Regions from separate parts of the Streptomyces sp. NPDC054047 genome, predicted to be linked through region 1. Evidence: riboswitches for the same ligand, from Rfam matches in the RefSeq annotation. Region 1 holds a riboswitch; each other region holds the start of a gene.
The links. A riboswitch is a leader RNA that binds a small molecule or an ion and turns the genes downstream of it on or off. The one in region 1 is predicted to bind cyclic di-AMP.

Region 1 (4,267 bases):
GCGTAGCCCGGGGTCTCGACCAGGACCGCGGGCGTCGCCCCGGCCCGCACGAGCGCGGACTCCACGCCCTGGCGGGGCGGATGCGTCGGCGCCATGCTGATCAGCGGCTGCCCGGCGAGCTCGGTCAGGGGCAGCCGCGACGAGGCGCTCGCGAGCGCGTGACCGGGCGAGGTCACCAGGACCAGCTCCTCGACCAGGATCGGCTCAGCGGTCACGGAGGCGGGCAGCGGCACCGGGTCCGCCGGCTCGTACGTGTGCGTGAGGGCCAGGTCGACCTCGCCCGCCGCCACGGCCGCGATGCCGAGCGGCGGTTCATAGCCCCGTACCGTCAGATCGACGTCCGGATGGGCGCGGCGGAACGCGGTCAGCGCGGGCGGCACCAGATGGATTCCGGCGGTGGTGAAGGTCCCCACGCTCAGCCTGCCCCCGGACAGGCCCGCCAGCTGGGCCAGTTCGTGCCGGGCCTGCTCCATCTCGTCCAGGACCCGGCGCGCCCGTGCCAGGAGCAGCTCGCCGGCGCCGGTCAGCCGCGCCCCGCGGTGGTGCCGGACCAGGAGCGCGGTGCCCGCCTCCCGTTCGAGCTTGGCCAGCTGCTGGGAGAGGGCGGGCACGGTGTAGCCGAGGCGCTCGGCGGCCCGGGTGATCGACCCGGCCTCGGAGACCGCCACCAGTGCGGCGAGCCGTGTCGGGTCGTACATGGTCGCTCCCGGTGCAGGAGCCGGCGGGCGGCGGGGGCCGTCCGACGGCGTGGGGCTAAACGTCTGCTTAAGGCAGACCCAGGATATTCCACATACCTGCTGAAGGCAGAAGAACGGCAGGCTGGGGGCCATGGACGCTCAACTGGTCGCCTTCACCGGAGTCGCCGCGGGCATGGTCGCCATGCCGGGCGCCGACTTCGCCGTCGTGGTGCGCAACTCCCTCGCGTCGCGCCGTGCCGGAGTCGCCTGCGCGATCGGCGTCGCGGGCGGGCTCCTGGTGCACACGGCGCTCGCGGTGGCCGGGGTCGCGGCGGTCCTCGCGGCCGTACCCACCCTCTTCCGGGCGCTACAGGTCCTGGGCGGTGCCTATGTGCTGTACCTGGGATACCGCGCGCTGCGGTCGGCGGCCCGGCCGGTGGCGAGCTTCGGGGCGCCGGACGGCGGGGAGCAGCCGGCGACCGGGGGCAGCCTGCGGCAGGGCTTCCTCACCAACGCCCTCAACCCCAAGGCGCCCGTCACCTTCCTCAGCGTGCTGCCCCAGTTCGTGCCCGCGGGCAGCCCAGCCATGCCCAGGACCCTGCTGCTCGCGTCGATCATCGTCGCCCTGGCCCTGGTGTGGCTCCCGGTCGTCGCGCTCCTGGTCGACCGGCTGGGGCACTGGCTGCGCAGGCCGCGTACGGCCCGCGCGATCGAGGGCGGCACGGGCGCCGCGCTGAGCGTCCTCGGCCTGGTGCTGCTCACCGAGGCCCTGTCGGCGTGATGTCGCCCGACGCGCCGGTGTCCGAGTCCTTGTTCTTGTCCCGGCCACGCACCAGGACGGGCAGCAGGCCCCAGAGGCCCGCGCACACCAGCAGCGTGCCCGCACTCGCGATGATCCCGCCGGTGCGGCCCACCGCCACGTCCACGACCAGGAGCACGGAACCGGCGAGCGCGAACACCAGGACCGCCATGCCGATGCCGGCCAGCCGGGACGACACCCGCACGATCCGCGGCTTGGAGTGCTGCCCGAACAGCGATCTGTGCACGGCGGCCGGCGCGGTGAACAGTGCGGCGGACAGGACGGCGAGCAGCAGCGTGGTGACGTACGTGGCGCGCTGCACCGTGTCGAGCGAGGGAAAGCGCTCGGTGAAGGCGAGCGTCAGCAGGAACGCGAAGAGGATCTGCACTCCGGCCTGCGTGACGCGCAGCTCCTGGAGGAGCTCGGAGAAGTTCCGGTCGGCGCGTTCCATCGGTGTCTCATTGCGTGCGTCGGACGACTCACCCGTGGAGCGGTAACCATTGTTTTCGGACATGGCGTCCGAGTATCCGCGTCGCCGCGCTCCACGCCTGGCGGGCGCGCCGACCAGAGGGCCGGTCGAGCGGCGGCAAGGGCCGTACGGCCCCTGCCGCCATCCTCCGACAGGTCTGCGATCGGCGGTCAGTGACGGGCGATCAGCGCACCCGGCCGTACGAGACGCTCTTCGTCCAGATCTTCTCGAGGCGCACGACGGTCCCCCTCTTGGGCGCGTGCCAGATCTTTCCCTTCCCGGCGTAGATGCCCACGTGGTAGACGCTCCGGCCGGAGCGGAAGAAGACCAGGTCGCCGCGGGAACGCTTCGACGCCGAGATGTGACGGGTCTTGTTGTACTGCTGCGCGGCGGTGCGCGGCAGCTTCTTGCCCGTGCGCTTGAACGAGTAGAGCGTCAGGCCCGAGCAGTCGAACCGGTTCGGCCCCGCCGCTCCGTAGCCATACGGAGAGCCCTTCTTGGAGGCAGCGATCTTGAGCGCTTTCGTCCCGTGAGTCGCGGCCTCTGCTTCCGACGTGAGCCCTGGGGCCACGAGGGTGCCGCCTACGACGGCGAGCGTGAGGGCCGATACGGAACCGGCCCTGGTGAGCAGCGACGGAACATGATTCAGCGCGGTCATGCGCAACCCTTCGTCAGCCGCCTGTGAAGGATGACCTGTCGGATTCGGGCTGACAAAGTTGCCCGGCCGCTGTGTGCGGCTTCACCCCAAGGGTCGTTGTCCGGACCTTCCGGACCGACCCGTCATGCCTGGGTCCTCCACTCCTGCCGATGCACCGATGTCGACCGGTCATCCGGGCGGCGGCAGGACTCGGCGTCCGCCCGGATCGCCCCGCCGCTGTGGCGGGGGCTTGTCGTCGGAAGGGATCTTGACCCGTCAAGGGGTCGAATTCCGAGCCGAAACGGCCTTTTATGAGGTTCCTCACGCCTGAACCGTTCGGGTGGACACGGTCGGATTCGGGATCGGACCGCGTAACCCGACGATCGTTCGACCAGCACCGGAACGAGGAATTCCGGCCATCGCGTACACATCTGACGCAACTGAGGCCAGCTCGAATTGGGAGGATCGTCTACGCCGAACGAGGTAGCCCGTTTGGTTCGTTTGAGCCGAACCCCGGACGGTTCGGACGTCAGTGCGGGGTTGACGGGCGCTCAGAACGCCGCCGGGGGCGGCACGGTGACCCGCCCCGCCCGGCGCTCCCCGTCCAGCACACGCAGCGCCCGGGCCAACGTCGGCGCGTGCACGGCGCTCTCGCCCCGCTGGTGCATGAGCGTCAGAGCGTCCCGCAGGGCGGTGGCGCTGCCGACCAGTGCCTGGGCGGCGCGCAGTCCGCCGTAGGTGTCCGAGGCGCGGGCGGGGTTGATCCGGCCCAGCAGGTCGACCACTTCGAGATACCGGTCGATCAACTCGCCCTCGGCGCGGGTGAGTGCGGGCAGCGGAGGAAGTTCGGGCGGCAGCATCGGCGGATCACCTCGCGTCCGGGGCGCGCAGGGACGACTTGCGGTTGGCGACGATCCGGTCCACCAGGCCGTAATCGACCGCCTCGGAGGCGGTGAGGATCTTGTCCCGTTCGATGTCGGCCGCGACGCGCTCCGGGCTCCGGCCCGTGTGTTGCACCAGCAGCTTCTCCAGTTTTGCGCGGGTGCGCAGGAGTTCGTCGGCCTGGATCGCCAAGTCGGTTGCCTGGCCGTGGATCGGCTCGGCGAGCGAGGGCTGGTGGATCAGCACCCGGGCGCCGGGCAGCGCGAACCGTTTGCCGGGGGTGCCCGCCGCGAGCAGGACGGCGGCCGCCGACGCGGCCTGGCCCAGACAGGTCGTCTCCACGTCGCAGCTGACGAATTGGATCGTGTCGTAGATCGCCGTCATCGCGCTGAACGAGCCGCCGGGGGAGTTGATGTAGAGCGAGATGTCGCGGTCGGGCGCCAGGTACTCGAGGTGCATGAACTGCGCCATCACGTCGTTGGCCGAGGTGTCGTCGATCGGTGTGCCCAGGAAGACGATGCGCTCGTCGAGCAGCTTCGAGTACGGATCGAGAGTCCGTTGCCCCGAGCCGGTGCGCTCGGTGAACTCGGGCAGGACATGGCGGGCGAACGGTCGGTTCATGGCACGTATCTCCTCTGCCGGGGTCGGCTGCTCCCCAAGGCTTCCTGTGAAAAATGTACAGGACGTACGTAACCTCGTGGCAGGGCGAGGAGAATGTTCGGGTGATCCGCCGGGGTCAGCAGTCAGCAGTTGGTCGCCAGTCGCCAGTCGCCAGTCGCCAGTCGCCAGTCGTCAGTCGTCAG
Region 2 (4,267 bases), on a different contig from region 1:
AGGTGCTTGCCAGCGCCCTCGGCCCGCGCGCTGTCGACCTTCGCACCCGGGCGGTACTTGCCCGTCAGGAAACCGGACGCGAGCGCGTAGTACGGGACGGCGGCCAGGCCGGAGCGCGATGCGACCTGCTCCAGGGTGCCCTCGTACGTGTCGCGCGAGACGAGGTTGTAGTGCGGCTGGAGCACCGAGTAGCGCGCGAGGCCCTCGCGGTCGGAGAAGTCCAGGAACTCCTGGAGCCGGTCGGCGGTCACGTTCGACGCGGCGATGGCGCGGACCTTGCCGGACGTCACCAGCTCGTCGAGCGCGCCGATGATCTCCTCGACCGGGACGGTCGGGTCGTCGTAGTGCGTGTAGTAGAGGTCGATGTAGTCGGTGCCCAGGCGGCGCAGCGACTCCTCGGCACCGGACTTGATGGTGCTCGCGGACAGGCCCTTGTAGTCGGGGTGGGCGCCGACCTTGGTGGCGAGCACGACGTCGGAGCGGTTGCCGCGCGCGGCCAGCCAGCTGCCGATGACGGTCTCGGACTCGCCGCCCTTGTTGCCGGGCACCCAGGCCGAGTAGACGTCGGCGGTGTCGATGAAGTTGCCGCCGGCGGCGGTGTAGGCGTCCAGCACGGAGAAGGACTGCGCCTCGTCGGCCGTCCAGCCGAAGACGTTGCCGCCGAGTGCCAGCGGGAAGACCTCGAGGTCGGACGAGCCAAGTTTGCGGAGAGAAGTCATACGGGGCTCAACGCCCCTACGGATCTCGGCATTCCGTACAACGGGATGCCGGTTCCACTCGGTGGACACGCGCAACGGGGAGCGGGCGCGGAGCGCGGACATGCCGAACCGGCAGCCCTGGCGTCGGGGGGTTGTCGCCAGGACCGCCGGGGTTCTGCGGCTACATCAGATCGACTGGCCCTTGCCGCGCAGCCACGCCGCCGGGTCGACCCCGGTGGAGTCGCCGCCCGGGTGGATCTCCAGGTGGAGATGGGCACCGGTGACGTTGCCGGTCGCGCCGACGCGGCCGATGGTCTCGCCGGTGGTGACCTTCTGGCCGACGCTGACGCTCATCGAGGACTGGTGGCAGAACCAGATCTCGGTGCCGTCGTCGAGTTCGAGGACCGTGCGGTAGCCGTAGGCCCCCGCCCAGCCGGCTTCCTTGATGGTGCCCGAGTGGATCGCCTTGATGGGCGTGCCCGTGGGCGCCGCGAAGTCCAGGCCGGTGTGGTAGCCGGAGGACCACATGGAGCCGGGCTGACCGAAGGTGCCGGTGAGCGTGTACGAGGCGACGGGGAGGGTGTAGCTCTTGGCGAGCTTGGCCAGGCGCTCCGCCTCGGCCTTGCGCTTGGCCTCCGCCTCGGCCTTCTTCTTCGCGGCGGCCTTCTCGGCGGCGATCTTCTTCTCGGCCGCGGTCTGCTCGGCCGCCGCCTGTGCGGCGGCCTGCTTGACGGCGGCCTCTTCGGCCGCCTTCTGGACCGCGTCGTCCGCCTGGTCCTGCTGGTTCTCGGCCTGCTCCATGATGCGGGCCCGCAGTGCCTCGCCGGCGTCCGTGGTGCCCTGCTCGGCGTCGGCGGTGCTGATGCCGGCGGCGCTCAGGGGCGCTGCGGCGACCGTCACGCCGTCGTCCGCGGAAGCCGCGTCGGACGAGTCGTCGGATATCAGGGAGCCCACGCCCGGAAGCGACTTGGCCTCCGGCAGCGAGTCCGTGACGGCCGAGAGGTCCGGCATCTCGATGGCCACCGGGGGCTTGCCGCCCTGCGCGGTGGCGATGCCGCCCGCGCCGACGGCGGCGATGACGCCTACGCCGAGAACCGTGGAGCTGCGGGCGAGCCCGCCACCGCCCCGCTTGTGCACGCGGTGCCTGCCGCGGACGGGACGAATGGACTCCTCGGTGGGGTTCCATTCCTCCCAGGAATTGTCGTCGTACCCACCGAAGTCGTCGTCATTCGGTACGTACGCGCCTTGGGGGGCAGGGCGGTTGGACGCCACTGGGGCGCACTCCTTTCCTTCCTTCTCGCCTACCGGGTTAGCTGACGGGTTCGGAGCAGGAAGGTCTCCTACGAACATCTGGCACGGATGCACAGATGCCCGATTCACCCCAATTAGTGGTTCCCCGGCTCCCTTTCGGGATTAGGCGCGTGCGCGCGGAGCCGACTCGAGTGACGGCTGGGACGACCGCGCTGCGTTATCGAACGTTAATAGACAGCGGGGTCGTATTCCAAGCCGTTCCGACTGATCGTTAACGGCTTTGGCCTGTACTTAATGGGACACGGAGGGCTGGAACGGGGCGAGTTGACCCCGATTCTTCACACACCGGAGCTTCACACTTCCTTGACAGTACGTCAGTTGTTATGCGGAGTGGTGTCCTTCAGTCACGGCCCGTGACCTCGGCCCCCGCGTCGGCCTCCGCGTCGACCTCCGCGCCGGCCCTGGCGTCACCCGTCCCCAACGGCCGCCGCACCGCGAGCAGCGCCATGTCGTCGGTCGTGCCGCCCCCGGTGTGCCGCCGCACCTCGTCGGTGAGCGTGGCCAGGAGCGCGTCCGGGCCATTGGGCCCGGGGAAGATGCGGCCGCCGAGCCGGACGGCCGGGTCGTAGAACTCGCCGCGGCCGTCACGCGCCTCGGAGAGCCCGTCGGTGTAGAGCAGCAGCATCGCCCCCGGCGGGAACTCCGTCTCGTCCGCACGGTCCGGCCAGGCGCCCAGATCCCCCATCCCCAGCGGAAGGGCGGGCTCGGTGGCGGACAGGACGCACAGCCGTCCGTCGCCGCGCAGGAGCAGCGGTCCCGGGTGCCCGCGGTTGATGAGGCGCACCAGACCGTCGCCGTGCGGGATCTCCGCGAGGACCGCGGTGGTGAACCCCTCGAAGGCGTCGAGCCCGTCACGCCGCGTGCCCTCACGAGCAAGCGCACGCTCAAGGCGCTGGGCCACCGCCTCCAGCGTGGCCTCCTGCTCGGCGGCCTCCCGGAACGCCCCGATGACGACGGCGACGGCCGCCACCGCGCCCATGCCCTTGCCGCGTACGTCACCGACGATGACGCGTACGCCGTGCGGGGTGTCCTGCACGGCGTACAGATCACCCCCGATGAACGCGTCGGCCTCCGCGGCCTCGTACCGCGCCGCGATGTCAAGACCGCCGATCCGGGGGTCCGGCTGCGGCAGTACGGCACGCTGGGCGGCCTCGGAGATGGAGCGGGCGGAGGCCAACTGTTCGTCGCTGCGGCGCTGGACGCGGTTGATGAGGACGGCGAGCACGGCGACGGTCACCACCGTGATCAGTTCGGTGACGGCCTCGACGTCGGTGGTGGTGCTGGTCTTGAAGTGCAGGGCGAGCACGGCGGCGCAGGAGCCGAAGCCGATGAGCGCGGTGCTGATCAGCGAGTAGAAGGGCGCGGCGATGAGCGGGGCGGCGGTGAAGAGGGGCGCCGCGGTGAACGCGGGCGGGGTCGAGACGTCGTAGACGACCCCGGCGACGATGAGCAGCAGCGGAAGGGCCCGCACGAGCGCCCGCTCATGCCGGACATCGGGACTCTTGCCACCGCCCCCGCCACCGATTCCTCCTGGCTGCCCCACCGGTCTTCTCCTGCCGAATTCCGCGCCCAGGACCAGATCCATGACCACGCTCATTCAGGGTTCCCGGAGCGGCGGCACGGGGCGACCGGTGTGGGCCGACCGGGTTAATGGAGAGACCGGACCACCCCGGGGCGGAAAACACCGAAGGCCCGGATCCATTTCTGGATCCGGGCCTTCGGTCTTTAGTAGCGGGGACAGGATTTGAACCTGCGACCTCTGGGTTATGAGCCCAGCGAGCTACCGAGCTGCTCCACCCCGCGCCGTTGAATGCAACTCTACGCCATCAGGGGGAGTGAAAGCGAACCGGTTCACGCGTTCTCGGCGTGCGTCAGCGTTTCCCAGGCCACGAAGAGATCGTCCGTCCCCTCGGGCCGCCGCTCGTGCGTGAACCTCTCCGTCTCCGGAAGAGCCAGCTTCAGCCGTTCCCGCAGGTGATTGAGACCGACCTCGGTGTCGGGCCCCATGTCGCGCCGCACCTTGCCGCCGCACAGCCAGTCCGGCGCCTTGGCGCCCCGCTGGTACTTGGAGTGGAATTCGAGCGCGGCCCGCAGCCGCTCCTTGACCTCGCCGTACAGGTCGACGCCCTGATGCCAGGCGGTCTCGGCGATGTGCGCGGTGGCCGCGAGCGAGTAGCTGGCGTGCTTGAAGTTCCGGCAGGTCTCCTGGGAGAGCCCGTCGGCGAACGTCTTCTGCCCGAACCAGTACTTCTGGAGCT
Region 3 (4,267 bases), on a different contig from region 1:
GTCCTCGGTGTCGACATCTCCGGCGAAATGGTCGCCGTGGCGCAGCAGTTGGAGAGTCGCGAACCGCTGGGGGTGCGCTACCAGATCGGTGACGTGGCCGAACTGCGGCCACTCGGCGCGCGCTTCGACATCGCGCTGGCCGTCCAGATGTTCAGCTACGCGGCGGACATCGCCACCACGGAACGCATGTGCCGCAACATCCACCGGAACATGAAGCCAGGCGGTGAGCTGTTCGTGCTCAACCAGTCGCCCGACTTCCGCTTCGACGGGCCGGGCCCGGACAAGTACGGCTTCCGCAGCGAGCTCACCGGCGACGAGGGCGGGACGGGGCCGCAGGTGAAGATCACGGCGCTGCTCGACCCGGGACCGGCCTCGTTCGTCGCCAACTTGCCGCGCCGCGAGGTCTACGAGAAGTGCCTTCAGGCGGCCGGGTTCAGTGACCTGGCCTGGGTGCCGCTGTCGGTGTCCGAAGCCGGGGTGCGCGAGTTCGGCGCGGAGCACTGGGCGGACTTCCACGCCAATCCCCCGCTGGAAATGCTGCGCTGCCGCGCCTGAGGGTCGCGCCGGTGGTCTGAGGCCGGGATCGCGGACGTGCAGCCGCCACGCGCGAGTGTCCGGTGCGGGCTACTGGCCTCCGGCGTCGGGCCCGACGGGCGTGTGCCTACGGTTGCGGAGCTCTTTGCAGAACTCCAAGCACACCCATACGCCCACGGCGGCGACGGTGAGCAGGACGGCCACGCCCAAGAGGAACGGGAGGATCATAGGAAGAGCCTATCCCGGCGCCGATGGAGCGACAGAACCGCCCTATTCTCGCGCCGCCCAGTCAGCTGGACTGCCGCCAGAGCGGTGCCTGTGACCGGCCTTGTTCCGCGGGCATCTCCCGGACCAGGTGGTAGAGGTTCTCGAAGTACGCCTTCCAGCGGTGGGGAAGCCCGGCCAAGCCGAGGGAGAGGCCGTAGGCGGGCAGTTCCTCGTGCACGACGCCGAATGTCTTCCCGCTCCACCCCTCGTACCCCTGCACTTCCCACCGCCACACCCAAGATCCAGGCCGGCCTCGCGGCCCTCGAAGGTGGAAGTACCGCGGCCGCCGCGCACGGCCCCGTAGGCAGCCCTGTGACAAGGGCTCGTCCGGTTGGCCTCAGCGAGTCAAAATGCCGTTACGCGCCACGCCCACGAGGATGCCGAACTGCAGGACCTGATTCACCGCTATGAGCTCGTGACAGGATCTTGCTGAAGCGGCCTGGTCGATGCAGCCGAGGCGATGGTTCACGGTTACGCGGAGTCGAGATGGCGCGTGTCGCCAAGGCTGACGACTTGGCGGTTGTGGAAGAAGTCGTCCTCGCGCAGTGTGGTGATGCTGCCGGGAGGGGCCCGAAAGCTGGCGTAACTGGCCGACTCGATCGGCATCTTGATCCAGGACGCCACGACGAAGGTCAGTGAGCCGCCATGCGTCACGATGATCTGGTGTTCGCGCGCACGCCGCAGGATCTCATCCATGGCCGCGTAGATGCGCTGCGCCCACTGCGCCTTCGTCTCGGCACCCTCCACGCCCTCGTCATGGTCCATCCGCTCCCCGACAGCCGGCGGCGGGACGAAACGCCGGTCCAGCCACTCCTGTGGCCTTCCCCCTGCCGCACCGTAGGACTTCTCCCGCAGCCTGCGGTCCAGGAACAGCTTCACGCCGAACAGTTCGGCTACCTCCTGGGCGGTTTGCCGGGTGCGCTGCAGATCCGAGGAGAACAGGTCGACCTCGGCGCCGTCCGGGATCACGCCCCGAAGCGCCTCGGCGATGGAAGCCGCCGCGCGGACGCCGGTGGGCGTCAGGCGGGAGTCGTGCCATCCGCCGACGACTCCCTCGACGTGGTGCGTCGCCTGTGGGTGGGTGACAACGTAAAGAGTGCGCACGAGAGCCTGCCCTTCGCTGCCTGGCCTCCCGGCCTGCCGGTCGCGGCCCGCTACCTTAACCAACGCGATCACGATCGAGCCTTCCTGAGTCACCTCCAGCAGATCGAGGGCATGGCGTTCCTGCGCCACTTCCGGGAGGCCGCGGTCGCGGTGGACCCGCGCATGGGCGGCCCTGGGAGGGGGGGACTCCCCTAGAGGCAGGCGAGATGTCCATCTTTGCGCGAGAAAGCTACTTCTTCAGCTCATTGGTGGCGTTTATAAAGCCCTGTCTGCATTGCTCAATACTCGTGCGAAATGGTGCACTCTGATACGCCATCGCGCCGCATTCCCAATCCATCCCTCATTCAGTGAAACGGGTCACACCAATGTTTGTGAGCCCGGGAGCCGCTGAGCGCGGTTTCGTTCTACGCAAGGAAAGTTGGGCTATTTGATCAAAGCGCGTGAGGGATTTTGATCATTGGGGAAGGGCTCCTCGCTTTCCCTATGCGAATTCGTGTCTTGTTCCTCGCCAGCCTTCTCGCTTAACGTCGCCATCAATCCGGATGGAACGCCGAATCCTGCCGCTGTCCGGAATCCCTCCCACCCACTCACTCACTTACGCACGGCAGGAGCGGGGGACCCAGGTAAGCCGCCGGTCCGGATTCCGGAACGGCTCGGGGTGAAGTCGCACGCCCAGTGCGACCGGACATCTCCCGTCCGAACCCGACAGCTCACCTCGTAGGCGACGGAGAGGAATTCGTCATGCCCGCAAAGGGAAAGCACCGCCGCCCCAAGTCCAGCAAGCTCACCCGGGGCATCGCCGCCGCAGGCACGGGCGGGGCCGTTCTCGTTCTCCCGGTGCTCGGCGCGACCGCCGCGAGCGCGGCGCAGGCCGCCCCGGCCGCCAAGCCCGCCGCAGCGCCGAAGACCTACGTCGTCGTCGCGGGCGACACCCTCTCCAAGATCGCCCGAGAGCACTCCCAGAGCGGCAGCTGGAAGGAGCTGTACGAGGACAACCGCAGCGTCCTCGGTGAGGCCCCGGGGCTGATCCACCCCGGTCTCAAGCTCACCATCGGCGAGAAGGCCCAGGCCAAGGACGCGGAGAAGTCGGCCGCCTCCAGGGCGTCCGCCGATCGGGCGGACCGCTCCGAGCGCACGGCCGCCGAGCCCGCCGCCGCCCCGGCGAAGAAGACGTACACGAACGACCTCGACGGCTGGATCAAGGAATCGCTCGACGTGCTGGCCCAGCACGGCATCCCCGGGACCTACGAGGGCATTCACCGCAACATCATGCGCGAGTCCTCCGGCAACCCGACGGTCACCAACAACTGGGACTCCAACGCCGCCGCCGGAACCCCGTCCAAGGGGCTCCTGCAGGTCATCGACCCCACATTCGCCGCGTACCACGTGCCCGGCACGTCGACGGACAGCTTCGACCCGGTCGCCAACATCACCGCCGCCTGCAATTACGCGGCCGACCGGTACGGCTCGATCGACAACGTGAACGGCCCGTACTAGGCCGCATCCCGTCTCGTCCGCTGTGAGCCCCGGCGCGCCATGCGTCCGGGGCTCAGCCCTGGACGACGACGGCCAGGATCTCATCTTTCGCTTCCCAGCCGCGGCGGGTCGCTTTTCTCGTGCAAAGCAGTCTCGAACTCGACCTCGGGGCTGCATGCTGAAGCGCCGTCATATAGCGCCCTTAGCCCGCCACATACACGGTGTTGGTGGCGGTCCCGCCTTGCAGGGGGTTGGGGAAATCGACGACGTGACTCGCCGTCTTCGGGAAGACCTCGGCGAGCACGGTGGTGAACTCCGCGTCGGGCGGGTCGTTCGACCACAGGGCGAAAACGCCTCCGGGGTGCAGCCGCCGGGCGAGGGCACGCAACCCCTTGGGCTCGTAGAGCGCCGCGTGGCTGGGGTGCAGCACATGGCGGGGCGAGTGGTCGACGTCGAGGAGGATCGCGTGGAAGCGACGGTCCGGCTCCTGAGGATCAAGGCCGTCGCCGCCGTCGCCGGCCAGCGCGAAGAAGTCGCCCTGGACCAAGCGGCATCGGGGGTCCGTCGACAGGCCGGTGCCCAGCGGCACGTATCCGCGCTCGTGCCACTCGATGACCTCACCGAGGGCCTCGATCACGGTCAGCGAACGCACCCGCCGGTCGTCGAGGACGGCCCGTGCGGTGTAGCCGAGACCGAGGCCGCCCACCGCGACATCCAGTTCGGTGTCCGGCAGTTGCTCGAGGCCGAGCCGGGTCAGGGCGATCTCACCCGCGGTGAAGAGGCTCGACATCAAGAACTCGTCCCCGAGCTTCACCTCGTACACATCGTCGCCCGACGCCGGGTCCCGCCGCCGCCGCAGGCTGATGTCCCCCATCGCTGTCGGCCG

Region 2: linked by a shared signal. The riboswitch ahead of ACZ6ZP_RS41900 (M23 family metallopeptidase) and the one ahead of ACZ6ZP_RS23740 (C40 family peptidase) in region 1 are both predicted to bind cyclic di-AMP.
Region 3: linked by a shared signal. The riboswitch ahead of ACZ6ZP_RS17280 (LysM peptidoglycan-binding domain-containing protein) and the one ahead of ACZ6ZP_RS23740 (C40 family peptidase) in region 1 are both predicted to bind cyclic di-AMP.

Annotation. Positions count from the first base shown of each region.
Region 1 is NZ_JBVJKV010000006.1:303,882-308,148, forward strand. It holds gene ACZ6ZP_RS23725 (LysR family transcriptional regulator) at 1-698, opposite strand, end outside; gene ACZ6ZP_RS23730 (LysE family translocator) at 829-1,458, shown strand; gene ACZ6ZP_RS23735 (DUF6328 family protein) at 1,436-1,990, opposite strand; gene ACZ6ZP_RS23740 (C40 family peptidase) at 2,130-2,603, opposite strand; cyclic di-AMP (ydaO/yuaA leader) riboswitch at 2,607-2,770, opposite strand; gene ACZ6ZP_RS23745 (hypothetical protein) at 3,134-3,442, opposite strand; gene ACZ6ZP_RS23750 (ATP-dependent Clp protease proteolytic subunit) at 3,450-4,085, opposite strand.
Region 2 is NZ_JBVJKV010000019.1:103,463-107,729, reverse strand. It holds gene ACZ6ZP_RS41905 (aldo/keto reductase) at 1-719, opposite strand, end outside; gene ACZ6ZP_RS41900 (M23 family metallopeptidase) at 885-1,970, opposite strand; cyclic di-AMP (ydaO/yuaA leader) riboswitch at 1,982-2,128, opposite strand; gene ACZ6ZP_RS41895 (PP2C family protein-serine/threonine phosphatase) at 2,350-3,594, opposite strand; tRNA gene ACZ6ZP_RS41890 (tRNA-Met) at 3,739-3,812, opposite strand; gene ACZ6ZP_RS41885 (alginate lyase family protein) at 3,861-4,267, opposite strand, start outside.
Region 3 is NZ_JBVJKV010000004.1:129,377-133,643, reverse strand. It holds gene ACZ6ZP_RS17300 (class I SAM-dependent methyltransferase) at 1-555, shown strand, start outside; gene ACZ6ZP_RS17295 (hypothetical protein) at 625-762, opposite strand; gene ACZ6ZP_RS17290 (hypothetical protein) at 824-979, opposite strand; gene ACZ6ZP_RS17285 (histidine phosphatase family protein) at 1,273-1,905, opposite strand; cyclic di-AMP (ydaO/yuaA leader) riboswitch at 2,488-2,644, shown strand; gene ACZ6ZP_RS17280 (LysM peptidoglycan-binding domain-containing protein) at 2,647-3,402, shown strand; gene ACZ6ZP_RS17275 (spermidine synthase) at 3,584-4,267, opposite strand, start outside.